4 regions of the Bradyrhizobium sp. IAR9 genome follow, and region 2 is predicted to be linked to each of the others. Evidence: predicted binding sites of a transcription regulator. Region 2 holds the regulator's gene; each other region holds the start of a gene.
The links. The regulator LexA, encoded in region 2, represses DNA repair genes until DNA is damaged. The targets are predictions, from matches to a motif close to TGTTCNNNNTGTGTTCNG.

Region 1: a site for LexA is predicted at 4,803-4,820, ahead of GGD67_RS06035 (ribonuclease T2 family protein). Genes of this name have one in related genera too.
Region 3: a site for LexA is predicted at 5,963-5,980, ahead of GGD67_RS31240 (DNA recombination protein RmuC). Genes of this name have one in related genera too.
Region 4: a site for LexA is predicted at 3,804-3,821, ahead of GGD67_RS25350 (single-stranded DNA-binding protein). Genes of this name have one in related genera too.

Annotation. Positions count from the first base shown of each region.
Region 1 covers NZ_JACBZW010000002.1:98,497-106,214, reverse strand. The annotation lists gene uvrC (excinuclease ABC subunit UvrC) at 1-1,563, opposite strand, end outside; gene GGD67_RS06050 (outer membrane protein) at 1,814-2,437, shown strand; gene GGD67_RS06045 (cold-shock protein) at 2,549-2,764, opposite strand; gene GGD67_RS06040 (23S rRNA (adenine(2030)-N(6))-methyltransferase RlmJ) at 3,030-3,890, opposite strand; gene GGD67_RS06035 (ribonuclease T2 family protein) at 4,065-4,757, opposite strand; gene GGD67_RS06030 (hypothetical protein) at 4,878-5,339, opposite strand; gene GGD67_RS06025 (hypothetical protein) at 5,525-5,824, shown strand; gene GGD67_RS06020 (DUF3617 family protein) at 5,869-6,399, shown strand; gene GGD67_RS06015 (ATP-binding protein) at 6,411-7,718, opposite strand, start outside.
Region 2 covers NZ_JACBZW010000010.1:16,681-24,398, reverse strand. The annotation lists gene GGD67_RS24555 (S41 family peptidase) at 1-728, opposite strand, end outside; gene GGD67_RS24550 (alpha-hydroxy acid oxidase) at 1,083-2,216, shown strand; gene GGD67_RS24545 (HAD family phosphatase) at 2,225-2,854, shown strand; gene GGD67_RS24540 (hypothetical protein) at 3,023-3,229, shown strand; gene GGD67_RS24535 (hypothetical protein) at 3,233-3,403, shown strand; gene glp (gephyrin-like molybdotransferase Glp) at 3,452-4,663, shown strand; gene lexA (transcriptional repressor LexA) at 4,839-5,540, shown strand; gene GGD67_RS24520 (hypothetical protein) at 6,074-6,508, shown strand; gene GGD67_RS24515 (GAF domain-containing protein) at 6,727-7,668, shown strand; partial or broken gene GGD67_RS24510 (ComEC/Rec2 family competence protein) at 7,678-7,718, opposite strand, start outside.
Region 3 covers NZ_JACBZW010000015.1:26,947-34,664, forward strand. The annotation lists gene GGD67_RS31215 (DNA polymerase III subunit gamma/tau) at 1-1,348, shown strand, start outside; gene GGD67_RS31220 (YbaB/EbfC family nucleoid-associated protein) at 1,377-1,697, shown strand; gene recR (recombination mediator RecR) at 1,699-2,301, shown strand; gene GGD67_RS31230 (hypothetical protein) at 2,329-2,766, shown strand; gene GGD67_RS31235 (AmpG family muropeptide MFS transporter) at 2,901-4,265, opposite strand; partial or broken gene GGD67_RS39565 (GIY-YIG nuclease family protein) at 4,352-4,647, opposite strand; gene GGD67_RS31240 (DNA recombination protein RmuC) at 4,736-5,932, opposite strand; gene def (peptide deformylase) at 6,103-6,627, shown strand; gene fmt (methionyl-tRNA formyltransferase) at 6,769-7,698, shown strand; gene truA (tRNA pseudouridine(38-40) synthase TruA) at 7,698-7,718, shown strand, end outside.
Region 4 covers NZ_JACBZW010000010.1:181,337-189,054, reverse strand. The annotation lists gene GGD67_RS25360 (phosphotransferase family protein) at 1-45, shown strand, start outside; gene gyrA (DNA gyrase subunit A) at 55-2,793, opposite strand; gene GGD67_RS25350 (single-stranded DNA-binding protein) at 3,151-3,648, opposite strand; gene GGD67_RS25345 (outer membrane protein) at 4,097-4,846, shown strand; gene GGD67_RS25340 (outer membrane protein) at 5,082-5,756, shown strand; gene GGD67_RS25335 (outer membrane protein) at 5,979-6,725, shown strand; gene uvrA (excinuclease ABC subunit UvrA) at 7,014-7,718, shown strand, end outside.

The DNA of each region.
Region 1 (7,718 bases), on a different contig from region 2:
CTCGGGCGGGTTGATCAGGCGCTTGAAGCGCCGCTCCAGCACCTCGCGCATCATGGCGAAGTCGTCGCCCGGCGTGATCCCTTCCGACTTGATGTTGAACTTGCGGTACTGGTTCTTCACGAAACCGTCGGGGCCGGCGACGATCATGGCGCCGACCGCATTGGTGCCCTGGATGTGGCTGTTGTCGTAGACCTCGATGCGCTTGGGCGAATGGGGCAGGCTCAGCGTCGTGGCGATGGCATCGAGCAGGCGGCTTTGCGTGGCGGTGTCCGCGAGCTTGCGGCCGAGGGCTTCGCGCGCATTGGTCAACGCGTGGGCGACGAGTTCCTTTTTCTCGCCGCGCTTGGGCGCGGTGACCTCGACCTTGTGGCCAGCCTTGATCGACAGCGCATTGGCGAGCAGCTCGCTTTCCTCGATCTCGTGCGAGAGCAGGATGTTCCTCGGCGGCGGCTTGTCGTCGTAGAACTGGGCGAGGAAGGAGCCGAGCACCTCTTCCGGGGTGTACGTCTTCTCCGCGCGCGGAAAATAGGCCCGGTTGCCCCAGTTCTGGCCGGTGCGGAAGAAGAACACCTCGACGCAGGAGAAGCCGCCCTCCTGATGGATGGCGAACACGTCGGCCTCCTCCACCGTGCGCGGATTGATGCCCTGCTGCGACTGGATCGCCGACAGCGCGGCGAGGCGGTCGCGGTAGAGCGCGGCGCGCTCGAACTCGAGCTCACCGGACGCCTTCTCCATCTCGCCGGCAAGCTCCTGCTTCACCGCATGGCTCTTGCCGGACAGGAAGTCGCTCGCCTCGCGCACCAGGGTGGTATAGCCGCCGAAGTCGATCTCTCGGGTGCAGGGGCCGGCGCAGCGGCGGATCTGGTAGAGCAGGCAGGGCCGGGTGCGGCTCTCGAAGAAGGAATCGGTGCAGGAGCGGATCAGGAAGGCGCGCTGCAGCGCCGTGATGGTGCGGTTGACCGCGCCGGCGGAGGCGAAGGGCCCGAAATAGCGCCCCGGCCGGCTCTGCGCGCCGCGATGTTTCAGAATCTGCGGCGCCCAATGGTCGCCGGTGATCAGGATGTAGGGAAACGATTTGTCGTCGCGCAGCTGCACGTTGAAGCGCGGCCGCAGCTGCTTGATGAGGTTGGCTTCCAGCAGCAGCGCCTCGGTCTCGGTGTTGGTCGAGACGATCTCCACGGTCACCGTGGCCGCGATCATGCGCAGGATGCGGGCCGGCTGCGGTGCATTCTGGCGCGCATAGTTGGAGAGGCGCTTTTTGACGTTCTTGGCCTTGCCGACATAGAGCACGTCGGCATTCGCATTGAGCATGCGATAGACGCCGGGCGAGGTCGGTGCGAGCCGGACCGCGTGCTCGATCGCCTCATGGCCGGTCGCCAGCGGGCCTTCGCCGACGGCGCCGCTCTCTTCCAGGATATCGGGCAGCCGCGCATCGTCCTCGTCATCGCCGCCGCTGGTGGCGGGATCGAGGTCCGGAGGCGTTTCGGCTGGGACGTCCGGCACGGCGCCACGCACGGGTTTGCGCGCGCGGTCGTCCGGATTGTCGGTGGAATCGTGAACCATGGAGCGAATTTAGGCGCTGGGGGTGCCGATTTGAAGTTCCGGCCGTGCGGCACGCACAGGATGGCGGCGCAGTTCCCGGTAACGCTTGCTTAAGCCTGTTAACAGCGCGGTAACCCGGCTTAACAGCCCTTTAACTTAAAACTCTCGATAAATCTTACGCGAAAAAGTGGTGGTTCCGTAACCATGCGTTTTGCCTCGCGCGGCGGCGCGGGCGCCGCACCGGTGACGGCAGTTGCGTTGGAGTTAAGTGATGAAGAGGCTCGTTGTGGGCGCAGCCGCGTTGGTTGCCGCCGGCTGGACAGCTTCGGCGGAGGCCGCCGACATGACTTACGGTCAGCGCGCGCCCTATACCGTCAACCAGCCGCTCAACGCGTATAGCTGGGCAGGCCCGTATCTCGGCGGCAACATCGGCTATGAATGGGGCTCGGTGGACAACAACCCCTCGAAGCCGTCGGGCTTCGTCGGCGGCGTGCAGGCCGGCTACAACTTCCAGAATGGCCCGTTTGTGTTCGGCGTCGAGGGCGACATCCAGGCCGCCGGTGCCGACGACACCTTCGCGCCGTGGAAGTTCTCCAATCCGTGGTTCGGCACCCTGCGCGGCCGCGCCGGCTATGCCTTCAGCAACGTGCTGTTCTATGGCACCGCCGGCCTCGCCTTCGGCGAGCTGCGTGCGCAGACCTTCGGCTGGACGGAATCGCACACCACCGCCGGCTGGACCATCGGCGCCGGTGCGGAAGTCGGTCTGGCCCCGAACTGGAGCGCCAAGCTGGAATATCTCTACATCGATCTGTCGACGACACAGTTCGCAATTACAGGGGTGTCAAACGGCTATAGCGCCAGCGTTGTGCGCGCAGGCGTGAACTATCGCTTCTGATAGCTGAAGAAAAAAATACCGGACCATAACCTCCCGGCCGCTCGCGGCCGGGATTTTTTTGCCAAGTATTTTTGCGCCAAGTATTGCGCCGAATGTTGTGCGTCAGGCCCGCTAGGACAGGATGACCAGATTGACCGCCTTCGGTCCCTTCCCCTTCTTGTCGGGTTCGACTTCGAAAGTAATACGCTGTCCTTCCGCAAGGTCCTTCAGTCCGGCCCGCTCCACAGCAGTAATATGTACGAAGACGTCGCGGCCGCCGTCGTCAGGCTTGATGAAACCGTAGCCGCGTTCGCCGTTGAAAAACTTAACCGTTCCCGTCATGGCCATCGGGAAACTCCCCCTCATTGCTCCTCCGCCGCAACGCAGACTCACGTCACGACATGACGGGGCACTACGGAGCCCGGGAGCTGGCCATCCTTGGGCGGACCGCTGGCGGTCCGGCCGGATCTTTCTTAGGCCTTCACTCCGCCGCAACCATTCGCGGAAGCGGAACGTAAAGCCAGTCACGGAAACAGCATAATACGGTTCTCTGCAGATTGACTACCGCTCCTGCATATTTTTCCCAAGAATGCCGGAGTGTTACGGGCTGGCTTTAAGGCTTGGGCACCTCCAATCGGAATCTGGCAGCACCACCTTGGCCGAGCGGCATTTCCAGCTCGGGCAGGATCGTCTTGAGCTCGCCCTGCAGCGTGTAGGGCGGATTGACGATCAGGAGCCCGGTGGAGGCGAGAGCTCCGCCGTCGAGCTGAGGCGCGACGCTGAACTCGAGGCGCAGACAATTTCCCGGCGGTTTTGCTGCAGATGCGAGCCGCGCCACCGTTTGAACCAGTGTGTCGGTGGCGCGCCGATTCTTGGCGGGATACCAAATGACATAGATGCCGGTTGGCCATTTCGCGAAGGCGGTGGAGAAGGCTTCGCCCAGCCGCTCGAACTCGTCCTTGGCCTCGAAGGGCGGATCGATCAGCACGAGTCCGCGCCGCTCCTTCGGCGGCACGAAAGCCGGCAGCGCCATCCAGCCGTCGAGGTCGACCACGCGGGCCTGTTCGTCGCGGCGCAGCACGTCGATCAGCGCTTTCCGCGCCTTCGGCTCCAGCTCGCATGCGATGATCCGATCTTGCGGCCGGAGCAGGCCGCGCGCAATCAACGGCGAGCCTGGATAGGCCTTGAGCTCACCCTTGGGATTGAAGGCGCGGACGATATCGAGATAGGGTTGTACCAGCGCGAGGGTCTCGTTCGAGAGGCGCGCCTGCATCAGCCGCGCGATTCCGGTCAGCCATTCGCCGCCCCGGCGCGCCTCGTCGCTGTCGAGATCGTAGAGGCCGGCGCCGGCATGGGTGTCGATGACGCGGAACGCCCCCGGCTTGTCCTGCAGATAGGTGATGATGCGCGCCAGCACGATGTGCTTGATGACATCGGCGAAGTTGCCGGCGTGAAAGGCGTGGCGGTAATTCATGGCGAAGAGTTACGACATCACGCGCCGAAAGTAACTGCTGTCATTCCGGGCGGTGCATGGCACCGAGCCCGGAATCCATTTCGCCACGGCGCATGCTGCTGGATGGAATTTCAGATGCGCAAATGCGCATCATCGTTCGCGCTCCGCGCGCCCCGGAATGACGGCGAACAAATCCTATCCGCCCCTGATCGGCGGCATCGTCACCTGATCGCGGCGGCAGGTGCGGCGTTCGATCTCGTCGCAAGCGCGGAATTGCAGGTCCTTGCTGAGGCAGATACGGACCTCGGACAGCCGCGTCCGGTTGCAGGTGACCGAGACGGCGGCATTGCTCAGCCCCGGATTGGCCTTGATGAAGGCTTCCTCGACCTCCGCCGGTGCCACGGTCTTGGCCTGAGACAAATCGAGATATTCGGCCGGGATCTTGATCGCAGCGCGCGCCTTGCGGATCGTCTCGAAATAGTTGCGGCCCTCAAGGCCCGAGCAGGTGCCGTGCTTGTCCCATTCGTTGAAGATCAGGCCCGGCGCCGGCATCAGATCGAGCATCGAGGAGACGATGCTGCGGTTCAGTCGCGGTGCGGGCCGCTGGCAATATTCCGGGAAGCCGGTCTCATATTGCGGCCACAGCCCATGCACCACGAAGGCGTAGGGCCGACCGCTGCACTGGATCTGCGATCGGCCGCCACGCTCGGCGGCCTCCTCGCAGAACGAGGGCGACCACGACAGCGACAGCACATAGAAGTCGAATTCGCCGGGCGCGTTCTGCCGCTTGTCCTGGGCGTTCGCGCTCCCGGCCAACAAGGCCAGTCCGGCGGCAAGGGTCAGGGAGATCACGAGACGGGAAAACGAATGCAATCTGGAATGAAACATGGCGACGCTCCTCAACTAGACTGTGCGAGAAGCCTAGCAGGCGATAGGAACATTTCAAGAACAAAATTCGGGGCGACCGCCGTTCGGCGCCTTCGATCATCTCGAATCAGGGCTTCCCAATCAGGGCTTGGCGGCGCGGCAGGCCGGATTGTAGGCCCAGTTGCGGTCGAGCCCGACCACGCACCATTCGACGCCGTTGCCATAGCCGGCGAAGCCGCCATCCTCGATGATCGAGAAGTGCACCTTGCGCACCTTGCCGTCATTGAGCATGGCCTCGCCGGTGCAATAGCGGCGGGGAATATTGTCGGACTGCCAGGGCCGGAATGCGGTCTCGCGAACGGCGGCGAAGCCGGTGATCCTCAACGAGGAATTCCAGAACGTGCTTTCCTTTTCCCAGAACTGGGTGGCGATGGTCGGCAGCGCCCGGTCGCAATCGGCGACGGCGCCGTCATAGCGCGGGCCGCTCAGCCAGAAGTTCAGCTCCAGCGGATTGGCGGCCCTGGCCTCACCGAGCGACATCGCTCCGAACATGAGGCCGAGCACGGCGGCATAGCGGAGCAATTTCAGGAAGGGGGCGCGCATGGTCAATCCGGACAGCTAAAGTCTTGCGAAGGTTGGACGGTGCCGCGAAGGCCGGGGGAGGTCAAGTGCAGCGCGGCAACACTTCGCCAGGAGTTGACCACAACTTCGTGGTTGGCAGAGCTTGGGTTCTTTCCACTTCCCTCCCGGCACCGTAAACTGCCCGCCAGCCAATTGGAGTGACGGGAATGCGAATCATTGCGGCCGCGGGTCTTCTCGCCAGCCTGGTTGTCTCGGGTATGATGGCGAGCCAGTCGGCGCGCGCTGACTATGTGCCGCCGTTCAAGGGCAATGACACCGGCGGCATCATCGCCTATTCGATGGCCACCCAGGTCGATGCCCGGCAGGCCGCGGTCGATCACTGCGCGCGCTACGGCAAGGTCGTGAAATTCCTGGCGGTGCAGGCCTATGAGGGCGGTTACATCTCGTTCTCCTGCCGCTGGGTGCCTTATGGCGCCGCCGACCAGCCGATCCGCACGCTCTATTGAGGCGCTGTCGCAAGCCTGCAATTTCTCAGCCGGGAGCCTCTCACATGACGCGCAAACTCGCTTTGCTCGGCTCGACCCTTTGCCTTGCGTTGTCTGCAGGCGTGGCGTGCGCCGACGACCTGCCGGTCCGCAAGGCCGGTCTTTGGGAGATGAAGCTGGTCACATCAGGCTCGCCCGTGCCCGAGATGACCATGCAGCACTGCACCGACGAGACCGTCGACAAGGAGATGAGCAACAACGTCTCCCCGATGGCCAAGCAGATCTGCGCCAAGCAGGAGATCAAGAAGACCGCGACCGGCTATGTCAGCGATTCCGAATGCAGCGTCGCCGGCGTCAGCACGACCTCGCATGCCGAGATCACCGGCGATTTCAACTCGGCCTATACGGTGAAGACCTCCTCGCACGCGCAAGGCGGTGTCGCCGGCGCTGCGGGGCGCGATACCACCATGACGCTGCAAGCCAAATGGCTCGGGTCCTGCAAGCCGGACCAGAAGCCCGGCGACATCGTGATGCCCGGCGGCTTCAAGATGAACGTGCGCGACATGGACAAGCTGAAGGCGCTGCTGCCGAAGTAGGGCTACGGCGGCTACACCGGTATCCTGACGCTCGCCCTTAGTCCCCCCATCGGGCTGTCGCCAAGCGTGATGTCGCCGCCATGCGAGCGGGCGATGTCGCGGGCGATGGCGAGGCCGAGGCCGGTGCCGCCTTCATCCTGGTTGCGGGCGTTGTCGAGCCGCAGGAACGGCTTGAACACCTCTTCGCGCAAATGCGCGGGAATGCCGGGTCCGTCGTCGTCGATCGTCACGGTCAAATAACGGTGATCGCGCTGGCCGGTGATGGCGATGGCCTTGCCGTAGCGCGCCGCGTTGGTGACGAGATTGGCAAGGCAGCGCTTGAACGAGGCCGGCTTCACCGTCACCACGGGCAGGCCGTGGAAGGCGACGGTCGCGGTATGACCGTGGCGCTCGGCATCGCTGCGCAGCTCCTCGAGCGCCTGCGCCATGTCGGTCGGCTGCGACTGCTCACCGGAATCGCCGCGGGCGAAGGCGAGGTAATCCTCCAGCATCATCGACATCTCGTCGACGTCCTTGCGCATGCCCTCGAGCTCAGGGCTGTCGCCGATCAGCGCCAGCTCGAGCTTGAAGCGGGTCAGGATGGTGCGCAGATCGTGGCTGACGCCGGCGAGCATCGCGGTGCGCTGCTCCATGGTGCGCTCGATGCGCGATTTCATCTCGAGGAAGGCGACCGCTGCGCGCCGCACCTCGCGCGCGCCCCTTGGGCGGAAGTTCGGCGCCTCGCGGCCCTTGCCGAAGCTTTCGGCAGCGTCAGCGAGGCGCAGGATCGGCTTGATCTGGTTGCGCAGGAACAGCACGGCCACGATCAGCAGGATCGAGGACGTGCCGACCATCCAGAACAGGAAGATCTCCGAGTTGGAGGCATAGGCGGCGCTGCGCTGCGCGAACACGCGCATCACGGCGTCGTCGAGCTGGATGCGGATCTCGACCAGATTGGAGCGGCCGACCGTGTCGATCCAGAACGAGCGGCCGATCTGGCGGCCGAGCTGCACCGACAGCGTCTGGTCGAGCAGCGAGAAGAACGGCTTTGGTCCCGGCGGCGGCATGTCGCCGGCGGGCAGGAAGTCGACGACGAGGCCGAGGCGCTGCTGCGCGATGCGGCGGATCTGGTCGCGATCCTTATCTTGCGGATAACCCTTGTAGACGTCGATCAGCGCGGCGATGTCCTGCACCACGGCGGCCGACAGTCGGCGCGTCACCGTGTTCCAGTGCCGCTCCATGAACACGAAGGCGACGACCGATTGCAGCACCACCATCGGCACGATCATGATGAGGAGCGCGCGGGCGTAGAGGCCAGTCGGCATCCAGCCCTTGAACGC
Region 2 (7,718 bases):
TTGCGCAGGTCCATCACGTAGCCGGTGAGCTTCTCCTGCGGCACCTGCTTGGAGATCGCGGCGATCGCCTTCTTCAGGCCGTCGGTGGTCTGCTCGTTGAACGAGGTGACGCGGATATAACCAATGTCGCCGTTCTCGACGTGGAAGCGCACCGGGCGCACATGGATGATCTCGCGCGTGATCGCGACGTCGAGCGGCGCGTCAGCGCCCTTGCGGACGATGGTGAGCTTGGTCTTGGTATCGACCGGGCCCTTCATCTTGTTGACGGCCTGCTCGAGCGTCATGCCCTGCACGGCCTCGCCGTCGATCTTGCTGATGAGGTCGCCGGACATCAGGCCTGCCTTCGAGGCGGGCGTATCGTCGATCGGCGAAACGACCTTGACGAGGCCGTCTTCCATCGTGACCTCGATGCCGAGGCCGCCGAACTCGCCGGAGGTGGTCTCCTGCATCTCGGTCCAGGCCTTAGCGTTCATGTAGCGCGAATGCGGGTCGAGCGAGGTCACCATGCCCGTGATCGCGCCTTCGATCATCTTGGCGTTGTCGGGCTTCTCGACATAGCTCGCTTTGACGCGCTCGAACACCGTGCCGAACAGGTTGAGCTGGGAATAGGCATTGTCCGCGCTCGCTGCCGCCCGTGCCGCCCATACACCACCGTGCGGGCTGGCGACCAGAAGGGTGAGACACGCTCCGGTGAGCGCGCCCAGAGGGAACAGCAGGGTTTTCCGCATGGATGGGCTTGCCTTTTTGCTTGGCGGTTCGCTTGAGCTTGCTTGGGCTCGTCTCTCGAGACTTGGGAAGCAGACTTGGGAAGCGCCATGCAATTGGCGATCCAATCCACTTCTCACAATACCATTCTGGTTTCTTCAAGGCCGGGATGCACCGCTGACCGGTACACCGCAAAAATCGCTTCGTTCGGGCCTAAACTTTTGGCAACGTTGCAGGACTGGCCCGCCCCCAAAGGTACCTAAAGGGGCAATCGGTGCGCCCGTCCACGCCGCGCAGCCATGCCATTTTAGGATGGTTTTGGAACGCTGGACGGGTTAGGCGATGACACAAGGCTTCAAATTCTCGGGAGGATAACAATGAACGAAGCACCCCGGATCCGGCCGGAACGGAACGTCGAGCTCGGCGCCAGCAACGAGCCGTTCCAAAACCTGCACGAATTCATTCGGAAAGCGCGGGCCAACCTCAACCAGAACGCCTGGGACTACATCGTGGGCGCCGCCGAGACCGAAACCACGATGCGCCGCAACCGCATGGCGCTGGACGAGATCGCCTTCCGCCCGCGCGTGCTGCGCGACGTCCGCAAGGTCGACGGCTCGGTTCAGCAGTTCGGCCGCAGGATGCGCCTGCCGGTGGTGCTCGCCCCCGTCGGCGCGCTCGAGATCTTCGATCCGGATGGCGCGGCGAGCGTCGCGCGCGCTGCCGGCACCTTCGGTGCAGCGCACATGCTGAGCTCGGTGTCCGAGCCCGGCCTGGAGCAGACCGCCGAAGCCGCACCCGATGCGCTGCGGCTCTATCAGCTCTATGTCCGCGGCGACGACGCCTTTGTCGCCGATGTCGTCAGCCGGGCCGAGAAGAGCGCCTATGCCGCCTTCTGCCTGACCGTCGATACCGCCCATTACAGCCGTCGTGAGCGTGACATCGCCAAGCGCTACGTTCGCGAAAGCCGCCTGCGTGCCACCGGCGGCGATTTCCAGAAGGGCCTGGAGTGGCGGACCGTGAAGATGATCAAGGACAAGTTCAGGATTCCGCTGATCCTGAAGGGCATCGCCACCGCCGAGGACGCCCTGATCGCGATCGATCACGGCGTCGAATGGATCTACGTCTCCAACCATGGCGGCCGCCAGCTCGACCACGGCCGCGGCGCCATGCATGTGTTGCCCGAGATCGTCGAGGCCGTGAAGGGCCGCGCCAAGATCATGGTCGACGGCGGTGTCTGTCGCGGCACCGACATCGTCAAGGCGATCGCGGCGGGCGCGGACATGGTCGGGATCGGCCGGCTGCAATGCTGGGCGCTAGCGGCGGCTGGCGAGGCCGGCGTCGCGCGGATGCTGGAGCTGCTGGAGGACGAAGTGCTGCGCTGCCTCGGCCTTTTGGGCGCCACGTCATTTGCCGAGGTCGACAAATCCTGCCTGCATCCGGCGACCGCCACCAACGCGCCGAGCGTGTTCAGCGCATTCCCGCTGTTCGATCACGATCCGTATCGATACTGAGTGAAAGGATGCAAGTGAACTCGCTTTCTCCCGGCAGCGCGGATGCGCTGCTGTTCGATCTCGGGCGCGTGGTGCTCGACATCGACTTCTCCAAGGCGATCGCCTGCTGGGCGGGACATGCCGGCTGCCAGCCCGAGGCCATCGTCGCGCGCTATGTGCGTGACGAGGCTTACCGGCTGCACGAGGTCGGCAAGATCAGCGACGAGGACTATTTCGCCTCGCTGCGTGCTTCGCTCGGTATCGGCATTTCGGACGCCCAGTTCCTGGAAGGCTGGAACGCGATCTTCGCCGGCGAGATGCCTGACATCGCCGAGCTGCTGCCGCGCGCGGCGAAGCAGATGCCGCTCTACGCCTTCTCCAACACCAACCGGCCGCATGTCGACTATTTCTCGAAGGAATACGGCGAACTGCTCGGCCATTTCCGCGCGCTATATCTGTCGTCCAGCATCGGCCTGCGCAAACCGGATGCGGAAGCCTTCGACCATGTCGTCGCCGCCATCGGCGTGCCCGCAGGACGTATCGTTTTCTTCGACGATCTCGCCGAGAATGTTGAAGGCGCGCGGTCGCGCGGGCTGACAGCGGTGCATGTGACGTCGCCGCGCGACGTCGGGAACGCCTTGAAGGCATTGGGCATCTGACGATCTCCGCGCAGCGGGAGACGCCAATGTCGCCAAGTCTTCCGGAACCAATTTTGCCCAAAATGAGGAACCAGAGCGCTTTGTGCATTTTTGTACGGAGTTCCGGGAACGGAATGGCCCCTTACGGACTCTTGAGTCCGTTGGGACTTCTACACCGGACTTATGCACGTGCTGGGCAAAACCTATCTCACCAAGCAAGCCTCTCTCCTGCTTGAATTCGCAAGAACCACCTCGGATTCTGACCTTTCCGCCAAGCTGATCAGCAAGGCCGCCGACCTGAAATCCCAGGCCGATCCGCTGCCCGACAAGGATCAAGGCCCGAAGGCTCCCGACGTCGCGCTGGACGCCGGGCCGGACCGGCCGAGCGGGAGTTGAGCGATGCTGGCCGTGGCGCTCGTCATTCTCGTCCTCGCCATGGCCACCCTCCTGCCGATCGGTCTCGTTCTCTGGATCATGCCAAGCCTGAGCCTGCCTTCCATCCTGGGCTGGAAGCGGCAGGATAAATCCTGCCCGCTCCGCCATTTTGCCTCTGCCCCCGCGCTCGGCTAGAAGACTGTCGGAACATTTCATCCGAACGTGCCGAGCAGGAGTTTCGCCGTGGCCTTGATGCCGGTTTCCGACGCCCTTGCTGCGGTGCTGGCGGGTGCAGAGCCGCTGCCTGCAGAGATGGTTTCACTCGACGAAGCCTACCATCGCGTGCTCGCGCAGGACGTCGCTGCGCGGCGCACCCAGCCGCCCCAGGCGATGTCGGCGATGGACGGCTATGCCGTGCGCGCGGCCGATGCGGCAACAATGGGTTCCACGCTGACAATGATCGGTGAGGTCGCGGCGGGCCGTCCGTTCACGGGAAAGGTCGGCGCCGGCGAAGCCGTGCGGATCTTCACCGGCGGCGTCGTTCCCGACGGCGCGGATGCGGTCGTGATCCAGGAGGACACGATCGCCGAAAGCAAGCACATAACGATCAAGGAAGCCGCGATCGTGGGTCGGCACATCCGCCCCGCCGGCGTCGATTTCCGCGAGGGCGACGTTCTCCTGCGCAAGGGAACCCGTCTGACGGAGCGCGATCTCGCCCTCGCCGCCGGAATGAACCACCCGCAGCTCGCCGTTTGCCGCCGTCCGAAGGTCGCGATTCTCGCCACCGGCGACGAACTGGTGATGCCGGGCTCAACGCCCGGGCACGGCCAGATCGTCTATTCCAACGGCTATGCCCTGCACGCGCTCGCCCGCAGCGAAGGCGCCGAGACCATCGACCTCGGTGTCGCCGCCGATACGCTGGAGGCCACCACCGCCGGCATCCGCCGCGCGCGTGAAAGCGGCGCCGACATCCTGGTCACGACCGGAGGCGCATCGGTCGGCGACCACGATCTGGTCCAGCAGGCGCTCAAGGACGAAGGCATCGCGATGGCGTTCTGGAAGATCGCGATGCGGCCCGGCAAGCCGATGATGCACGGGCGGTTAGGGGCGATGGGCGTCATCGGCCTGCCCGGCAATCCCGTGTCGTCCTACGTCTGCGCCTTCCTGTTCATGGTGCCGCTGATTCGCGCGCTGTCGGGCCGTTCAGTGATTCATCATCATCGCGAGCGCGTCGTGCTGGGCCGCGATCTCGGCGCCAACGACCAGCGCGAGGATTATCTGCGCGCGCGCCTGGAAAAGCGCGACGACGGCGCGCTCGTCGCCCTTCCCGTCAGCCATCAAGACTCCTCTCTGCTTGCGAATCTTGCTGCAGCACAGGTACTTCTCGTGCGCGCACCGTTTGCGCCGAAGGCCGAGGCCGGCAGCCCCTGCGAGGTGCTGCGGCTCCCCGTCTGAACTGCGCCGCCACACGCATTCCGTGAGTTTCGTTCTGTTCACGGTAAATTAAGCAGTTGCGGAACACATATCGAACATATAGTGTCCGTTCATGATTTGTTTCGAGATGTAGCGGCTTATCGCTGAACTCATCGTCTCGGAATCGAACGACATCAACCGGGGGACTTTGTTCGAGATGTTAACGCGCAAACAATACGAGCTTCTGCGGTTCATCAGCGAGCGCTTGAAGGAAAGCGGCGTGCCGCCGTCCTTCGACGAGATGAAGGATGCGCTCGACCTGCGCTCGAAGTCAGGCATCCACCGCCTGATCACCGCGCTCGAGGAGCGCGGCTTCATCCGCCGCCTGCCCAACCGCGCCCGGGCCATCGAAGTGATCAAGCTGCCGGAGCTCCAGGCTGCCGCCGGCAACCGACGCGGCTTCACGCCAAGCGTCATCGAGGGCAATCTCGGCAAGCTACGCGCGAGCTCCAGCCCGTCCGCGGACGAGGGCGAGCGACCCGTTGCGGTGCCCGTGATGGGCCGCATCGCGGCCGGTACTCCGATCGAGGCTTTGCAGACCCGCAGCCACACGATCAGCGTGCCGCCCGACATGCTCGGCTCCGGCGAGCATTACGCGCTCGAAGTGCGCGGTGATTCCATGGTCGAGGCCGGCATCCTCGACGGCGACATGGCGCTGATCCAGCGCAATGAGAGCGCCGATACCGGCGACATCGTGGTGGCACTGATCGACGACGAGGAAGCCACGCTCAAGCGCTTCCGCCGCCGCGGCGCCTCGATCGCGCTGGAGCCCGCCAATGCCGCTTATGAGGTGCGCATCCTGCCGCCGAACCGCGTGAAGATTCAGGGCAAGCTGATCGGGCTTTATCGCAAGTACTGATACCGGAAGTACTCGATACTGAAGTCTTTAGCGCCTCGCGCGCGCCTTCGATCGGCCTCGCCGATCAGAGATTGGAGCGGATGACGGTCCGCTCCGGCTGGATAGTCTTTCTGGTATCGCACAGATTGTCCGGCCCCTCCTCCTTTCGCGACATCCTCGGCAGGCCGCGCGACGCAACATCGCTTCGCGGCCTTTCGAGTTCGAGGGGGGACGGCCCAAATGCGCAGCTCGTTTGAGTGCAGCCGCAGCAACGCTGATCGCAACATCAGCATCGCAAGCCGTTGCCGCGCAAGCGCATCACTCCGCCGGTCGTTGACACGCGCGGTTGTCGAGACGCGGCTGCCAAATGCACGGAAGCCGACTTTGTTCCTAACAAATTCGGAAAAGATGGAAAAGATAATGTGATCGCGGCTCGCGGATCCCAGCCGCAGATTTGCCTACAACCGAGCAGACCGTCACGTGCTTCCACTCTGGTAGGGGCCTGCGCCTCCGAAAGAGGTGCGGGTCGCTATCTCTGCATTGAGGAGCACCCGATGTGTGACTACAGCCTGCATGCCGTCGCGACGCGCCCCGCAGAAGTCGGCGAGACGATCGTTACGACAACATTCCGCGGCACCTCGACGCGCGGCTTCGCCTCCGAAGCCGATCTCTCCGTCGCGGTCTGCCTGCTGCCGGGGACGGAGCTCGCCTTCGCCGACGACGTCCGTTACGACAACCGCTGGATCTGGACGCGCACCGTCAACTCCCGCGTCGGCAAGTTCGGCAAGATCGATCCGCACATTCCCGATCGCCATCATGACGCGATCGAATTCCCGGACGGCAAATCCGTGCTGGTGACGCAACTGGTCGAAGGCCAGCGCGCAACCGTGCTGCAACTGCCGGTGACCCAGCCGATCGGCGAGCGCGAGCACAAGCCGCAGATCATCGCCGACAGTCGCCCGACGGTCACACGACTGCCGATCGGCTGACGCCCTCCGCCCGATAAGCCGAGGGCCAGGATTGAAATGCCGTCGCCGGCCGAGGCCGGCGAGCCCGGTGGGTTTTTGTTTCATGAAATTCGATCGGCGAGCGCCGCCGCCTCGCCTCGTCGCCGCACGAAGTTTGAGCCGTGCTGCCTGAATTTTGAACGTCCGCTCCGCAGCCAAATGACCGATGCTGTCGTGGTTTGAGGCGGCGGACACGCTCGATGAAAACCTTCATTCGCGTCGTTGAACTCTGGGTGCCTGACCGGACGCGCATGCGGCTGGAATTCGGCGGCGGCCTCTACGATGAAGGGCTGTCCGCGTTCAAGGCCGTCAGCGAAGAGCTGCACTTCGGATATGACGAGGGGCTTCCAGGCAAGGCCTGGGCCTGCGGCCATCCCGTCATCCTCACGAAATTCGCCAACTCCTATTTCAAGCGGATCGATCAGGCCGTCGCGGCCGGCCTCACCTGCGGCGTGGCGGTGCCGGTGTTCGCAGGCGAATTCCTGCAAGCCGTGATGGTGCTGTTCTGCGGCGACGACGAGGCGCATGTCGGCGCGATCGAGCTCTGGCACAACGATCCTGATCTCTCCCACGAGATGGGCCTCGTCGACGGCTATTACGGCGCGGCGGACATGTTCGAATTCAACTCCCGCCACACCAGGTTTCCTCGCGGCTTCGGCCTGCCCGGACGCACCTGGAAGGCGGGCCTGCCGCTGATCATCAAGGACCTGCACGACGCCAAGAGCTTCCTGCGCTGGGAGGACGCCGCCAAGGTCGGGATCAATCTGGGGGTCGGCGTACCCTACCGAACCGGCACCGACCAGACCTGGGTTTTGACATTCCTCTCGGCGCAGGCAACGCCGATTGCGCGACGCTTCGAGATCTGGGTCCCGAACGAGGCCCGTTCGGCACTGGTCTTTCGCGCCGGCGATTGCAGCGCGCAGACCGACCTTGCCGCACGCTATGCGGACAAATCCATTGCCCGAGGCGAAGGCAGCATCGGCGGCGCCTGGGCCACCGGCATGCCCGCGCTCAACGACGATCTCACCCATGACGGCTCGATCGCCGGGTCCGAGGCCTGCGCAGCCGGGCTGAACCGGATGGTGGCCCTGCCAGTCATCGGCAACGCAAGGCTCGAGGCCGTGCTGGCCTGGTATCTGTAATCGATGGCGTCAATCGTCGGCCTGCAAGTCTGTCTCCGATGGCGTTGCAT
Region 3 (7,718 bases), on a different contig from region 2:
GGCGGCGTTCAACGCCTTCCTGAAGACGCTGGAGGAACCGCCGGAGCACGCCAAATTCGTGTTCGCGACGACCGAGATCCGCAAGGTTCCCGTCACCGTGCTATCGCGCTGCCAGCGTTTCGACCTGCGCCGCGTCGAGGCCGACGTGCTGATGAAGCACCTCGCCAACATTGCCGCGAAGGAAAGCGTCGAGATCGAGCCGGAAGCACTCGGCATCATCGCGCGCGCCGCCGAAGGCTCGGTGCGGGATTCGCTGTCGCTGCTCGATCAAGCGATTGCCCATGCGGCAGGCACGGTGAAGGCCGACGCCGTCAGGCAGATGCTGGGGCTCGCCGACCGCACCCGCGTCATCGACCTCTTCGATTCGCTGGCGCGCGGCGATATCGCCGCCGCCTTCAAGGAGTTCCGCGACCAGTACGACGTCGGCGCCGATCCCATCGTCGTGCTCTCGGACCTTGCCGAATTCGTCAATTTCGTCACCCGCGTGAAGGTCATTCCGGCGATTGCCGACAACGTCGCCTATGGCGAGACCGAGCGGGTTCGCGCCAAGGAGTTCGCCTCGAAAATCTCGATGCGCGTGCTGTCGCGGATGTGGCAGATGCTGCTCAAGGGCATCACCGAGGTGCAGGCCGCAACGCGCCCGGCTGCGGCCGCCGAGATGGTGCTGGTGCGCATCGCCTATGTCGCCGACCTACCGACGCCGGACGAAGCGATCAGGATGCTGGAGCAGAACGGCGGCGGCTCGCCGGTCGCGAGCGGCGGCGGCGCTGCACGCAGCGTACCGGCCGCGCCGACGGCCTCCGCAGCGCCTGTTCGCATGCCGACCTCGTCGCCTTCATTTGGCGGTGGTGGTGCGCGGCCGCAGATGGCCGCACCTGCGCCGGATCCGCAAGGCGCGGCGCCGGCGTTGCGCATCACGAGTTTCACCCAGCTCGTCGCGCTGGCCGGGCAGAAGCGCGACATCATGACCAAGAGCGCGCTCGAAGGCGACATGCGCCTCGTCCGTTTCGAGGAGGGCCGGCTGGAGGTCGCGCTCGAGCCGAACGCCTCCAAGACCATGATCTCCGAGCTCGCGAGGAAATTCGAGCTGTGGACCGGCCGCCGCTGGACGGTGATCGTCTCCAACGAGCAGGGCCAGCCGACGCTGCGCTCGGTGAACCAGGCGGCGAAGCAGGAGCATGCCCGTACCGCGGAGGCCGATCCGCGCGTGCGGGAGGTGCTGTCGCGTTTCCCCGGCGCGAAGGTTGTCGAGGTCCGCAGGCTTGCCCCCGAGACGCCGGAAGCCAATATAAACGCTGACTATGGCAGTGACGATCCGCCCGACGGTTCCGACGGCGACGATCTCTGAGCCCATCTTTTTCCAAGGACGAGCACCGATGGCTGATTTTCTCGGCATGATGAAGCAGGCGGCGCAGCTGCAATCCAAGATGCAGGAGATGCAGGAGCAGCTGGGCAACGTGGAAGTCGAGGGCATTTCCGGCGGCGGCCTCGTCGCCGTGCGCATGACCGCGAAGATGGACGTCAAGGGCATCAAGATCGACCCCTCGCTGATGAAGCCGGAAGAGCGCGAAGTGCTCGAAGATCTGCTCGTGACCGCGCTCAGTGATGCCCGCCGCAAGGCGGAGACCGCGATGCAGGAGAAGATGCAGTCGCTGACCGGCGGGCTCGGCCTGCCGCCGGGGTTGTTCGGCCAGTAAGATGGGCGCGGTTGCGGGTCCTGAAATCGAGCGGCTGGTGCAGCTTCTCGCGCGGCTGCCGGGCCTCGGTCCGCGCTCGGCGCGGCGCGCGGCGCTGCATCTGATCAAGAAGCGCGAAGCGCTGATGATGCCGCTGGCCTCGGCCATGCAGGTCGCGCTCGACAAGGTCCAGGTCTGCAAGACCTGCGGCAACATCGATACGCAAAATCCCTGCACGGTTTGCACCGATCCGAAGCGCGATGACGCCATCATCGTCGTCGTCGCCGACGTCGCCGATCTCTGGGCGCTGGAGCGCGCCAATGCGACCCAGGGTCGCTATCATGTGCTGGGCGCGACATTGTCGCCGCTCGACGGCGTCGGCCCGCAGGATCTGACCATCGACGCGCTGGTCGCGCGCGCACATGATTCTCGGGTGCATGAAATCATCCTGGCGCTGAATGCGACGGTGGACGGCCAGACCACGGCGCACTACATCACCGACCTGCTTCAGGACGCCAACGTAAAAGTAACCCGGCTGGCCCATGGTGTGCCTGTCGGTGGCGAGCTTGATTATCTCGATGAAGGTACGCTATCGGCCGCGATGCGGCAGCGTACCCTGTTCTAGCCATCCAGACTTTACGGAACGGACGACATGACGAAACTTTTCGCCACACGCTTGGCTTTGGTCGCGACGATGATGCTGCTGGCGAGCCCGGCCATCTCCGCGCAGCAGGACGACGGAGCGCCGCCGCCGTCCAAGCCCGGCAAGCCGATCAACGCCGGCGAGGTGTTGTCCGGCGAGTTGAACGCCTTGAAAGTGCGCGACGTCAAGAATGCCGGCAAGCGGGTTGCGACCTACCAGATCACGTCCGAGCCGCGCCGCCTGCCGCCGCCGAACGGGTTGTGCAATCTCGAGACCGGGCCCGAGACCTTCCAGCTCGTTCCGAGCGGCGATGCGCAAGCGGCGCAGCTGAAGACGTTCGTCGGCAAGGAAATCTCGGTCAAGGTCGACGAAGTCGCCTGCGCCAGCGATCCCGGCCAGATGAGCGAAGCCGTGATCACGAAGTGGAGCCTGATCAAGAAGCAGTAGGGGCGGCGAGGCGAGATGCCGTAGGGTGGGCAAAGCGAAGCGTGCCCACCACCTCTCTGGAATTCCTGGCGCGATGGTGGGCACGGCGCGTCGCGCCTTTGCCCACCCTACGAGACCTTCAAGCTACGAGACCATCACACCCTGACTGGCCCCAGCGCCTCAAAATGCCCGCGCTTCTGCAACCAGGCGAGCAGCAGCAGGCTCGGAATCGCCACCAGCACGCAGATCACAAAGAACAGCGGCCAGCCCGTCGTCTCCGCGACATAGCCCGCACTCGACGACAGATAGGTCCGCCCCACCGCCGCGAGCGCGGTGAGCAGCGCATATTGCGTCGCCGTGTGCAGCGGGTTCTGGCAGAGCGCCGACAGGTAGGCCACGAAGATCACGGTGCCGATCGCGCTGGTGAAGTTCTCGGCGCAGATCGCGAGCGCCAGCGCCCATTGATTGGTGCCGACCATTGCGAGCCAGGCAAAGGACAAATTGGCCAGCGCCTGCACCACGCCGCCGATCCAGAGGCTGGTCGCGAGCGAATAACGCCGCGCGACGAAGCCGCCGGCAAACCCGCCGATCAGGGTGGCGGCGAGGCCGACGCCCTTCACGATCGCCGCATAATCGTTGCGGGTGAAGCCGAGGTCGATCACGAACGGCGCCGTCATCGTGCCCGAGAAGGCATCGGTGAACTTGAACAGCACGACGAAGGCGAGCGCGGCGAGTGCGTCCTTGCGCGACAGGAATTCGGAGAACGCGCCGATCGCTGCGCTCAACACACGTGCAAATGCGGTCTCGGTTTGTGTCGCAGCTTCCGCCTGCGCGGATTGCGCCGGCTCGGTCGCCGCCAGCGCGGTGATCGTGCCGATCAGCACCATCGCGGCCATCACCACGTAGCCCCACATCCACGCCGAGGTGCGGGCTATGCCGGTGCCTTCGAAGCCCGAGACGATGAACAGCGCGCCCGCGGTCGAGACCAGCATTCCGATGCGATAGGCCGCAACGTAAGCCGCCATGCCGGCGGCCTGCTCGCTCTCCGGCAGGCTCTCGACGCGGAAGGCGTCGACCACGATGTCCTGCGTCGACGACGTCGTCGCCACCAGCAGCGCGCCCAGCGCGACGTAGAACGGCGAGCTGGCCGGGTCGGTCATCGCCAGCAGCAGGATCGCGACGATCAGCAGTAGTTGCGAAAACACCAGCCAGCCGCGCCGCCGTCCGAACGCCCGGGTGAACAGCGGCACGTGCAGCGCATCCACCAGCGGAGCCCACAGGAATTTCAGCGTGTAGGGCGTGCCGACCAGCGCGAACAGCCCGATCGTCTTCAGGTCAACCCCGGCCTCGCGCATCCACACCAGCAGCGTCGAGCCCGACAACGCCAGCGGCAGGCCGGAAGAGAAGCCGAGAAACAGCACGATCAGCACCCGCGGCTGCAGGTAAACGGCAAGGCTGTCGCGCCAGGAGGCGGCGGGAGCGGAGGTCGCGGCGGGGGAGGTCGCGTCGGGAGCGGTCATGGGACGGTGTTAGCAGATTCTGGGGGCCACAAGTGAGGTGTCGTCGCCCGGCTTGACCGGGCGACCCAGTATTCCAGAGGCCGGAGTTATGGAGGACCTGCAATCTCCGGATAGAGATCGTTCCAGTCCGGATTGTCCTTCTCGATCAGCGCGATCTTCCAATCACGCTTCCACTTCTTCAGGCGCTTTTCCCGCTTGATCGCATTCTCGGGGGCATCGAACTGCTCGAAGTAGACCAGCCCACGACGCCGTAGTCTTTCGTGAAGCTCTCGATGAGCTTCAGCTTGTGTTGTGCGACCCGGCGGATGAGGTCGTTGGTGATGCCAATGCAGAGCGTTCCGCCAATCTTGCTGGCGAGAATGTAGTAGCAGCGAGGGCTCATCTGCCGTCTCTGGGATACTGGGTCACCCGGTCAAGCCGGGCGACGACAGTGAAATTGGGCTGGCAGCGTACCTGATCTCAGAAGAGAATCACTCCCCCGCCTGGAGCTTCCGCGGGAACAGCTCACTTGCGCCCGTCGCCACCAGCCGCGGCCCTTCCGCATCGCTCTTGCTGAAATCGAGCTCCTCAATCCTTCCGGCACGCTTCTCGATCTTGTCGGCGGAGATCAGGATCTGGCGGACGTCCTCGTTCGCATCGGAAAAGTGTTTCTGCAATTTGACCACGCGATCCCTGAGGCGTCCCAGATCGTCGCCGAGCTTGATCACTTCAGTCTGAATCTGGTCGGCGGCATCGCGCATGCGCGCGTCCTTCATGATCTGCTGCATCACCTGGATTGCGAGCATCAAGAGCGAGGGCGACACCAGCACCACGCGGGCGCGATAGGCCTTCTGGATCACGTCGTCGAAACCGTCGTGGATTTCGGCGTAGACCGATTCCGACGGCACGAACATCAGCGCCATCTCCTGGGTCTCGCCGGTGACGAGGTATTTTTCCGCGATGTCGCTGACATGCTTCATCACGTCGCCGCGCAGCCGCTGCGTGGCAACGCGCCGCTCCTCGTCGGTGCGGGCGTCGTGCAGCGCCGTCATCGCCTCCAGCGGAAATTTCGCGTCGATGCAGAGCGGGCGCTGGTCGGGCAGGAACACGACGCAGTCCGGCCGCTTTCCCGTCGAGAGCGTGAACTGGAACTCGTAGGCGCCCTTTGGAAGACCGTCCTGGACGATCGCCTCCATCCGCGCCTGGCCGAAGGCGCCGCGCGACTGCTTGTTGGCGAGCACGTCGCGCAGGGTCGTGACCTGGGTGGTGAGATCGGTGAGGTTCTTGTGGGCGCTGTCGATGATGCCGAGCCGCTCGTGCAGTGCGCGGAGGCTCTCCATGGTGTTGCGGGTCGAATGTTCCATCGACTGGCCGACGCGATGGGTCACCGAATCCAGCCGCTCGTTGACCGCGCGTGCCATCTCGGCCTGGCGTCCCGCCAGCGCCTGGGTCATGGCGTCGACCCGCCCTGAGGATTCGCTCTGGGCGCGCAGCACCTCGCTGAGGCGCTCCTCGAGCTCGTCGGCCCGGATCGCATGCGCCATCGCGAGTTCCGCGCCGCGCCGGCCCGAGCGGGCGATCACGACGGCGATGACCACCAGGAGTATGAGGACGAGGGCGCCGAAGCCGATCAGCGCATCGATCGTGCGCACCGGCCAGTCGCCCAACATGAAAATGATCTCGTTCATGCCGCCGTTCTAGCCGATTCGCTGGCTCCCGCGAACGAAGAGGGAACGTTGACGGTTAACGGTCCCCTAATTTTCATGGTTAACGAAAAGCGAAGTTTTATGGTTAGCGGAGAGTTAACGGGGTTCCCGGCCGCATTGACCGCACCCGGCGCGGGGCTTAAATCGCGGCCATGGCCCTCAGAGAAATCATCATCCTGCCCGACAGGCAGCTGCGTCTGGTCTCCAAGCCGATCGAGAAGGTCACCTCGGAGATCCGCAAGCTTGCCGACGACATGTTCGAGACCATGTACGACGCGCCCGGCATTGGCCTCGCCGCGATCCAGATCGCGCAGCCGCTGCGGCTGATCACCATGGACCTCGCCAAGCGCGACGAGAACGGCGAGACCACGCCGCTTCCGCGCGTCTTCATCAACCCCGAGATCATCGCCTCGTCCGAGGAACTCTCGGTCTACGAGGAAGGCTGCCTCTCGATCCCCGAATATTACGAGGAGGTCGAGCGCCCTGCGAAGGTGCGCGTCCGCTTCACCGATCTCGACGGCAAGGTGCACGAGGAGGACGCAGAAGGCCTCTATGCCACCTGCATCCAGCACGAGATCGACCACCTCAACGGCGTCCTGTTCGTCGACTATCTGTCGAAGCTCAAGCGCGACCGCGTCATGAAGAAGTTCGAGAAAGCCGCCAAGCGCGCGGAGTGAGTGGAGCTCGGCTCTCTCACGTCGTCATGGCCGGGCTTGACCCGGCCATCCACGCCTTGCTTGCTTTGTCGCCAAGACCGTGGATGCCCGGGACAAGCCCGGGCATGACGGGGAATCAGAACTCTCACCGAACGCAGCCACATGCCCCTCCGCCTGATCTTCATGGGCACGCCCGATTTCTCCGTGCCGACGCTTCGAGCCCTAGTTGAGCATGGGCATCAGTTGTTAGCGGTTTATACGCGCGCGCCTAAGCCGGCAAAGAGAGGACTGAAACCACAGCCTAGCGAGGTCGAGCTCGAAGCTAGGAAACTTGGTATTCCCGTCTTTACGCCCCAAACACTGCGAACGCCTGAGGCTATCCGAGAGTTTCAGGCCTTTCATGCTGACGCGGCCGTTGTTGTCGCGTACGGCGTAATACTGCCTCAAGAAATCTTGGATGCGCCCCGGTTCGGTTGCTTCAATCTTCATGGATCGCTTCTGCCTCGTTGGCGCGGGGCCGCACCAATTGAGCGGGCCGTCATTGAAGGTGATCTTGAAACTGGCGTGATGGTAATGAAGATGGATGCTGGTCTCGATACCGGCGACATTGCTCTAGAGGCGCGAGTACAACTTACGGATACTGATACGTCTGGAGATTTACGAGAGCTTCTATCATCCTTGGGTGCAACGCTAATGGCGCATGCCATGGACAAGCTCGAGCGCAATCAGCTCAATTTCATCAAGCAAAGTGAGTTTGGCATTTACGCGGCTAAGATCGATAAGGCCGGGGCACGCATCGATTGGACGCTGCCAGCACACAAGGTTCTTCGACACATCCATGGGTATTCGCCGGCCCCTGGAGCATGGTGTGAAGTCCCAATTGGAGGCGAGCTTATCAGAATAAAGATTCTGCGATGCGAGCGGGGATATGGAGAAGGAGTGCCGGGCCAATTGCTAGATGATCGCCTAACTGTCGCTTGCGGAGAAGGGTCTATCCGAATTTTAGAGCTCCAAAGACCTGGCAAAGGCCCCATGAATTGGAAGGCCTTTCAAGCTGGCGCGCGTCTTAGACCCCCCTTACGTTTGCATTGATGCCCCGCTACAAGCTCACC
Region 4 (7,718 bases), 160 kb from region 2:
GAGGCGCTTGCCGACCTCACGAGCGAGCTTGCGAACGGCGTGTAGAACGGGGCATCACGCCCCGTTCCCGTTCTCGCCATTCCCGCTCTCGGCCTCTTCGGTGATGTGCTCGACCGAGACGACATGCTCGTCCTCGGCGGTGTCGAACACGATCACGCCTTGCGTCGAGCGGCCGGCGATGCGGATGCCTTCGACCGGGCAGCGGATCAGCTGGCCCTTGTCGGTGACCAGCATGATCTGGTCGGCATCTTCCACCGGGAAGGACGCGACCAGATTGCCGTTGCGGTTGTTGACGCTCATGGCGACGATGCCTTTGCCGCCGCGGCCGGTGGTGCGGTACTCGTAGGACAATGTCCGCTTGCCATAACCGTTGACGGAGACGGTGAGCACGACCTGCTCCTGCGCCGACATCTCGGCGTAACGCTCCTGCGCGAGCTGGAAGCTGCCGGAGGTCTCCTCGGCCTCGGCGTCCGCGGCGGCATCTTCGGCCGCAGCTTCGCCGGCGACGGCGCGGCGCATCTTCAGGTAGGCCGAGCGCTCGTCCGAGGTGGTCTCGACGTGGCGCAGGATCGCCAGCGAGATCACCTTGTCGCCTTCGCCGAGCGCGATTCCGCGCACGCCCATCGAGGTGCGCCCGGTGAACACGCGCACATCAGGAACCGGGAAGCGGATACACTGGCCGCCGGCGGCGGTCAGCAGCACGTCGTCGCGCTCGGTGCAGATCTGCACGTCGACGATCGACTCGCCGTCGTCCAGCTTCATGGCGATGATGCCGGAGCGGCGGACGTCGACGAAGTCTGACAGCTTGTTGCGGCGGACATTGCCGCCTGTCGTGGCGAACATCACGTCGAGCTCGCCCCAGGTGGATTCGTCCTCCGGCAGCGGCATGATGGTGGTGATGCGCTCGCCCTGCTCCAGCGGCAGGATGTTGATCAGCGCCTTGCCGCGCGCGTTCGGCGCGGCCATCGGCAGACGCCAGACCTTCTCCTTGTAGACCTGGCCGCGCGAGGAGAAGAACAGGACCGGCGTGTGCGTGGAAGCCACGAACAGGCGGCTGACGAAATCCTCGTCGCGGGTCTGCATGCCGGCGCGGCCCTTGCCGCCGCGGCGCTGCGCCCGGTAGGCCGACAGCGGCACACGCTTGACGTAGCCGGCGTGGGACACCGTGACGACCATGTCCTCGCGCTGGATCAGGTCCTCGTCCTCGACCTCGCCTTCCTGCTCGATGATGACGGTGCGCCGCGGGGTGGCGAACTCGGCCTTCACTTCGGCAAGCTCGGTCTTGATGATGCCCAGCACGCGCTCGCGCGAGCGCAGGATGTCGAGATAATCGGCAATCTCGCCGGCAAGCTTGTCGAGCTCGTCGCGGATTTCGTCGCGGCCGAGTGCGGTGAGGCGCTGAAGGCGCAGGTCGAGAATGGCCCTCGCCTGCTCCATCGACAGCCGGATCGTGCCGTCCGCGCTGATGCGGTGACGGGGATCGTCGATCAGGGTCAGCATGTCCTCGACGTCCCGGGCCGGCCAGTCGCGCGACATCAGCGTGTCGCGCGCGGTGGTCGGGTCCGGCGAGGTCCGGATCACGCGGATCATCTCGTCGATATTGGCAACCGCGATCGCCAGACCGACCAAAATATGGGCGCGGTCGCGCGCCTTGGCGAGCAGGTACTTGGTGCGCCGCGTGACGACCCGCTCTCGGAAATCGACGAAGATCGCGAGCAGGTCCTTCAGATGCATGATCCGAGGACGGCCGCTGTCGAGCGCAACCATGTTGACGCCGAAGCTGGTCTGCAGCGGCGTGAAACGGTACAGCTGGTTCAGCACCACATCCGGCACGGCGTCGCGCTTCAATTCGATGACGACGCGGTAGCCTTCGCGATCCGATTCATCGCGCAGGTCGCCGATGCCCTCGATCTTCTTTTCCTTCACCAGCTCGGCGATGCGCTCGACCATCGTCGCCTTGTTCACCTGGTAGGGAATCTCGGTGATGATGAGCGCCTCACGCTCCTTGCGGATGGTCTCGATCGCGACCTTGCCGCGCATGACGATCGAGCCGCGGCCGAGGTGATAGGCGGAGCGGATGCCCTGCCGTCCGAGAATGACGCCGCCGGTCGGGAAATCCGGTCCGGGCACGATGTTGATGAGCTCGTCGATGGTGAGCGCGGGGTTGTCGATCAGCGCGACGCAGGCGTCGATGACCTCGCCGAGATTGTGCGGCGGGATATTGGTCGCCATGCCGACCGCGATGCCGCCGGCGCCGTTGACGAGAAGGTTCGGGAACTTGGCCGGCAAGACCGACGGCTCGGTCTCGTTGTTGTCGTAGTTCGGCTGGAAGTCGACAGTGTCCTTGTCGATGTCGGCCAGCAGAGCCAGCGCGGCCTTGGTCAGGCGCGCTTCGGTGTAACGATAGGCAGCCGGGGGATCGCCATCGACCGAGCCGAAATTGCCCTGGCCGTCGATCAACGGCACGCGCATCGAGAAGTCCTGCGCCATGCGGACCATGGCGTCGTAAATCGACTGGTCGCCGTGCGGGTGATACTTACCGATGACGTCACCGACCACGCGGGCGGATTTGACGTACTTCTTGTCGGGCGTGTGCCCCTGCTCATTCATCGAGAACAGGATGCGGCGGTGCACCGGCTTCAGACCGTCCCGGGCATCAGGCAGCGCCCGAGCCACGATCACGCTCATGGCGTAGTCGAGATAGGACTTCTTCATCTCCTCGAAGATGGAGACGGGGCGAATATCCGAGGGTTGCCCCGGCTGGTCGCCGGGCTTGTCGTCGTCGTCAGCCAAGGGGAAATCCGGTGAGGTTTTATCTGGGAATCATATAGCGCATCGAGACCCTGATAACCACCCTCGCAGGCTTCAGGGAAGCGCTTTTTCCGCTTATTTTTCCAATAACTTACGGCCTTAAGGGAAGCGTCTCGGAGGGACCCGGAACAGGCCTTCCGAAATCGCCTCTGGGACCCCTTGTCGATCGCGCGCCAACACGCCCTTCGACGCGATTGCGCTGGGCAATCCGAGTTCAACCCAAACATGAAGCGGGCCCGGAAAACCCGAGCCCTTCCTGCCGATTAGTAAGGTTTGCTGACACGAAATGAGAAGGCGCCGCTCAGCCGGCCAGCGCCCCCTCATCGTTCCGGTCCGTGCTCAGAACGGGATGTCGTCGTCCATGTCGCTGTTGCGGCCACCGCCGCCGGCGGCGACGGGACGGCGCGGCGCGCTGCTGACGGGACCAGAGGAGCCGAAATCGCCGCCCGGCTCGTCGCCGAAGCTGCCGCCTCCTCCGCCGCCGCCACGGCCATCGAGCATCGTGAGCGTCGAATTGAAGCCCTGGAGCACGACCTCGGTCGAGTACTTCTCGACGCCGCTCTGGTCGGTCCATTTGCGGGTCTGGAGCGCACCCTCGATGTAAACCTTCGCGCCCTTCTTCAGATATTGCTCGGCGACCTTGCAGAGCCCTTCATTGAAGATCACGACGCGATGCCACTCGGTCTTTTCCTTGCGCTCGCCGCTGTTCTTGTCGCGCCAGGTCTCGGAGGTGGCGATGCTCAGATTCGCGATCGGCCGCCCGTCCTGAGTGCGGCGGATTTCAGGATCCTTGCCGAGATTTCCAACCAGAATGACCTTGTTGACGCTTCCCGCCATCGCCGCTCTCCACTCCGAATGCCACTGAATTTCCTAAGGCCGAGCGCGCTGCCCGCGTTCCTCTGCGCCCTGTTAAGGCGACCCTATACGCTTGCAGGGGCTGATCAGCCCATCACCCCCGAGGTTATCCCCACATATAGCACCGACCGGCGATCCGTTCCAGATTTGTTCCTCCAGAAATCGCCGCCAAATGTGGAGACGCGATGGCATCCAGATGGCGCTGCGATGGCAATCGGGATGGAACCAAATCGGGTTCCCGTGAACGGCAAAAACTACTTAACATTCATTAAGTTAGAGGTAGGTCGATTACATCCAACTGTTGCACTCCGGGCACGGACTCTGCCGCAGAATCGAGCTATCGTCGTGCCTGGAATTGATGCAATGGGCCTCGCGCCTGATCGTCCGCCTTGGGGAACTCAGAGAGGCGGACACGACTGGGGAGATTACAGTGAAGAAGATTTTGTTTGGCTTCGCCGGCGCGGTTGCGCTGACCCTCTCGGCTCCGGCCGGTGCTGCGGATCTCGCAGCGCGTCCCTATACAAAGGCGCCGGTCGCGCCCCCCGCTCCGATCTATACCTGGACCGGCTTCTACCTCGGTGTGCAGGGCGGTGGTGCCTGGGGCCGCAGCGACGAAACCTTCTTTGGCGGTCCGAATACGGCGCTCTTTGCGGGAAGTCAGAACTACGACACCACCGGCGGCTTTGTCGGTGGCGTGGTCGGCTACAACTGGCAGGCGGCCAACTGGGTGTTCGGCATCGAGGGCGACTATCATTGGGCTGACATCAACGGTCGTTCGGCCGAGATCAATGCCGGCCTCGGCGACACCTATTTCACGAGAATCCGCGGCTTCGGCGACATCAAGGGCCGTCTCGGCTACTCGACCGGCCCCGCTCTCTTCTTCGTCAGCGGCGGCGCTGCGGTCGGCGACATTCAGCATCGCTACGATGGCATCCCCGGAAACGTCTTCATCCAGAACAACACCCGCTGGGGTTGGACCGTCGGCGCCGGCGCGGAATACATGTTCGCTCCGAACTGGTCGGCCAAGGTCGAATACAACTATATCGACTTCGGCAAGAGCACGATTCAGTATAGCCCCGTCGTGACCAACCGGTCCGAGTGGACCGATACCGTCCACACGGTCAAGGCAGGCGTGAACTATCACTTCAACTGGGGTGCGCAGGGCGTCGCGCGGTACTGATATCCCTCTGACATCATTGACGTCTAAGGCCGGCCTCGCGCCGGCCTTTTTCGTTTGGCGAGACATGAACGGGGGGCAATAAGTCAGTAACCATCACCTTTTCGACTGCTGTGGCTTTTCGGAGACACAACTTGCGGCTTTAGTGGTGTAAGCACGGCATTAGTTGGGCCGTTGAGTCCGCTGCCCTTCCGGTCAGGAAGGCAACAACAGAAACTGGGACTGGGATTAGTTGAAAATGAAGAAGGTTTTGTTGGCTTCGGCCTGTTTGTTCGCTCTCGCTGCGCCCGCTTCGGCGGCCGACCTCGCAGCCCGCCCCTACACCAAGGCTCCGATCGCTCCGGCGGCTGCCGTCTACAACTGGACCGGCTTCTATCTCGGTATCGTCGGTGGCGGCGCCTGGGAAAACGCTTCCGGCGACCCGAAGATGAAGGGTGGCTTCGTCGGCGGCACCGCCGGCTACAACTGGCAGGCCGGCAACGTCGTGTTCGGCATCGAGGCCGACGGTTCCTGGGCTGACGTCAGCGCCTCGGCGACTGCTCTCGGCATCACCGTGTCGTCCAAGACCGACGCGCTCGGCACCGTCCGCGGCCGCATCGGCTGGGCCGTCAACAACGTGCTGTTCTACGGCACCGGTGGTTACGCCTGGATCGACAACAAGGTCAGCGTCAGCGCGCTCGGCGTGACTGTCTCCGACAGCAAGTTCCACTCGGGCTGGACCGTCGGCGCCGGCGTCGAGGCGTTCTTCGCTCCGCAGTGGTCGGTCAAGGGCGAGTACCTCTATCGCAGCCTCGGCGGCGAGACCTACTTCTCCGGTCTCGGCGCTCCGGTCACCACCGGCACGCTCAACTTCCACACCGTGCAGGTCGGCGTGAACTATCACTTCGGCGCCCCGGTTGTTGCCAAGTACTAAGCTACACTTCAACGCCTCGCGTTACGAAAGGCCGGCCTCGCGCCGGCCTTTTTGTTTTTTGCGCGCCAACCGACTCGCTCGCGTTTTCGCAGAGATGTGGCCCCCGGGTGACACAACCTTTGGCTTTAATGGTGTAAAGCAATGACATTAGTCGGGTCATCGGTCCGCTGGCTCTTCCGCTTTTCGGAGGTCCAGAAAGAGAAACGGAACTGGGGAATGGATATGAAGAAGCTTTTGCTGGCTTCGGCCAGCTTGTTCGCACTTAGCGCGTTGGCACCCGCCTCGGCGGCCGATTTGGCGGCCCGCCCCTACACCAAGGCTCCGGTCGCGCCGATCGCGATGTACAATTGGAGCGGTTTCTACATCGGTATCAACGGCGGCGGCGCCTCGAGCCGCAACTGCTGGGACGTCAACAATATCTTCGGCATTGCCGGTCCGGACACGGCTGAAGGCTGTCACAATGCGACCGGCGGCGTCGTCGGCGGCCAGGTCGGCTACCGCTGGCAGTCGGCCAATTGGGTGTTCGGCCTCGAAGCTCAGGGCGACTGGGCCAACCTGAAGGGCTCGAATACGAGCTTGGTGCTTGGCCCGCTGGTCAACCAGACCAAGATCGACGCAATTGGCCTGTTCACCGGCCAGGTCGGCTATGCCTGGAACAACGTGCTCTGGTACGTGAAGGGTGGCGCGGCCGTCACGCACGCCAAATATAACGGTCTGCTGGGTGGCGTCGTTCTCGACAGCGCGAGCGAGACCCGCTGGGGTGGCGCGGTCGGCACCGGCATCGAATTCGGCTTCGCACCGAACTGGTCTGTTGCGATCGAATACGACCATCTGTTCATGGGCAAGCGCAACAACTCGTTCACGATCCTCGGCGTCAACGACCGCATCGACCGGATCAAGCAGGACGTCGACATGGGCACCGTCCGCCTCAACTACACCTTCGGCGGCCCCGTGGTCGCCCGGTATTGATCTGAAGTCCTGATCGCTACCGACGTCCCTTCGTCACGAAAGGCCGGCCTTGCGCCGGCCTTTTTGTTTTTGCGAGCACGCTAGTCGCGCAGTTCCGCAACGCTCCTGCTGCCAGATGCCGCCAGCGCGCCAACATTCCGTTGACGATTCGCAAGTCCCACTGGAAATCCGTCTCCGTTCTTCCTACGTTCGCTGACAACCCCATCGGCGCCGATCCCGGTTCCGGGCGAGCGCGCCTTTTTTATTGGCGCGGTCGCGCACCCATGGGATTCCTTGAGGGCAACTCGGATGGATGAAGTGATCAAGGCGAAGCGCCAACAACAGAACGCGGGCTCCAGCCTGCGCGCAATTACGATCCGTGGCGCGCGCGAGCACAACCTCAAGAACATCGACGTCGAGATTCCCCGCGACAAGCTGGTGGTGTTCACCGGTCTCTCCGGCTCCGGCAAATCCTCGCTCGCCTTCGACACGATCTATGCCGAGGGCCAGCGCCGCTACGTCGAATCGCTGTCGGCCTATGCGCGCCAGTTCCTCGAGATGATGCAGAAGCCTGATGTCGACCAGATCGACGGCCTGTCGCCGGCGATCTCGATCGAGCAGAAGACGACGTCGAAGAACCCGCGCTCCACCGTCGGCACCGTGACCGAGATCTATGACTACATGCGCCTGCTCTGGGCGCGCGTCGGCGTGCCCTATTCGCCGGCGACCGGCCTGCCGATCGAGAGCCAGACCGTCTCGCAGATGGTCGACCGCGTGCTGGCGCTGCCCGAGGGCACCCGCCTCTATCTGCTCGCGCCCGTCGTGCGCGGCCGCAAGGGCGAGTACCGCAAGGAGCTCGCCGAATGGCTCAAGAAGGGCTTTCAGCGCGTCAAGATCGACGGCACTTTCCATGAGCTCGCCGAGGCGCCGACGCTCGACAAGAAATTCCCGCACGACATCGACGTCGTCGTCGACCGTATCGTGGTGCGCGCCGACATCGGCCAGCGCCTCGCC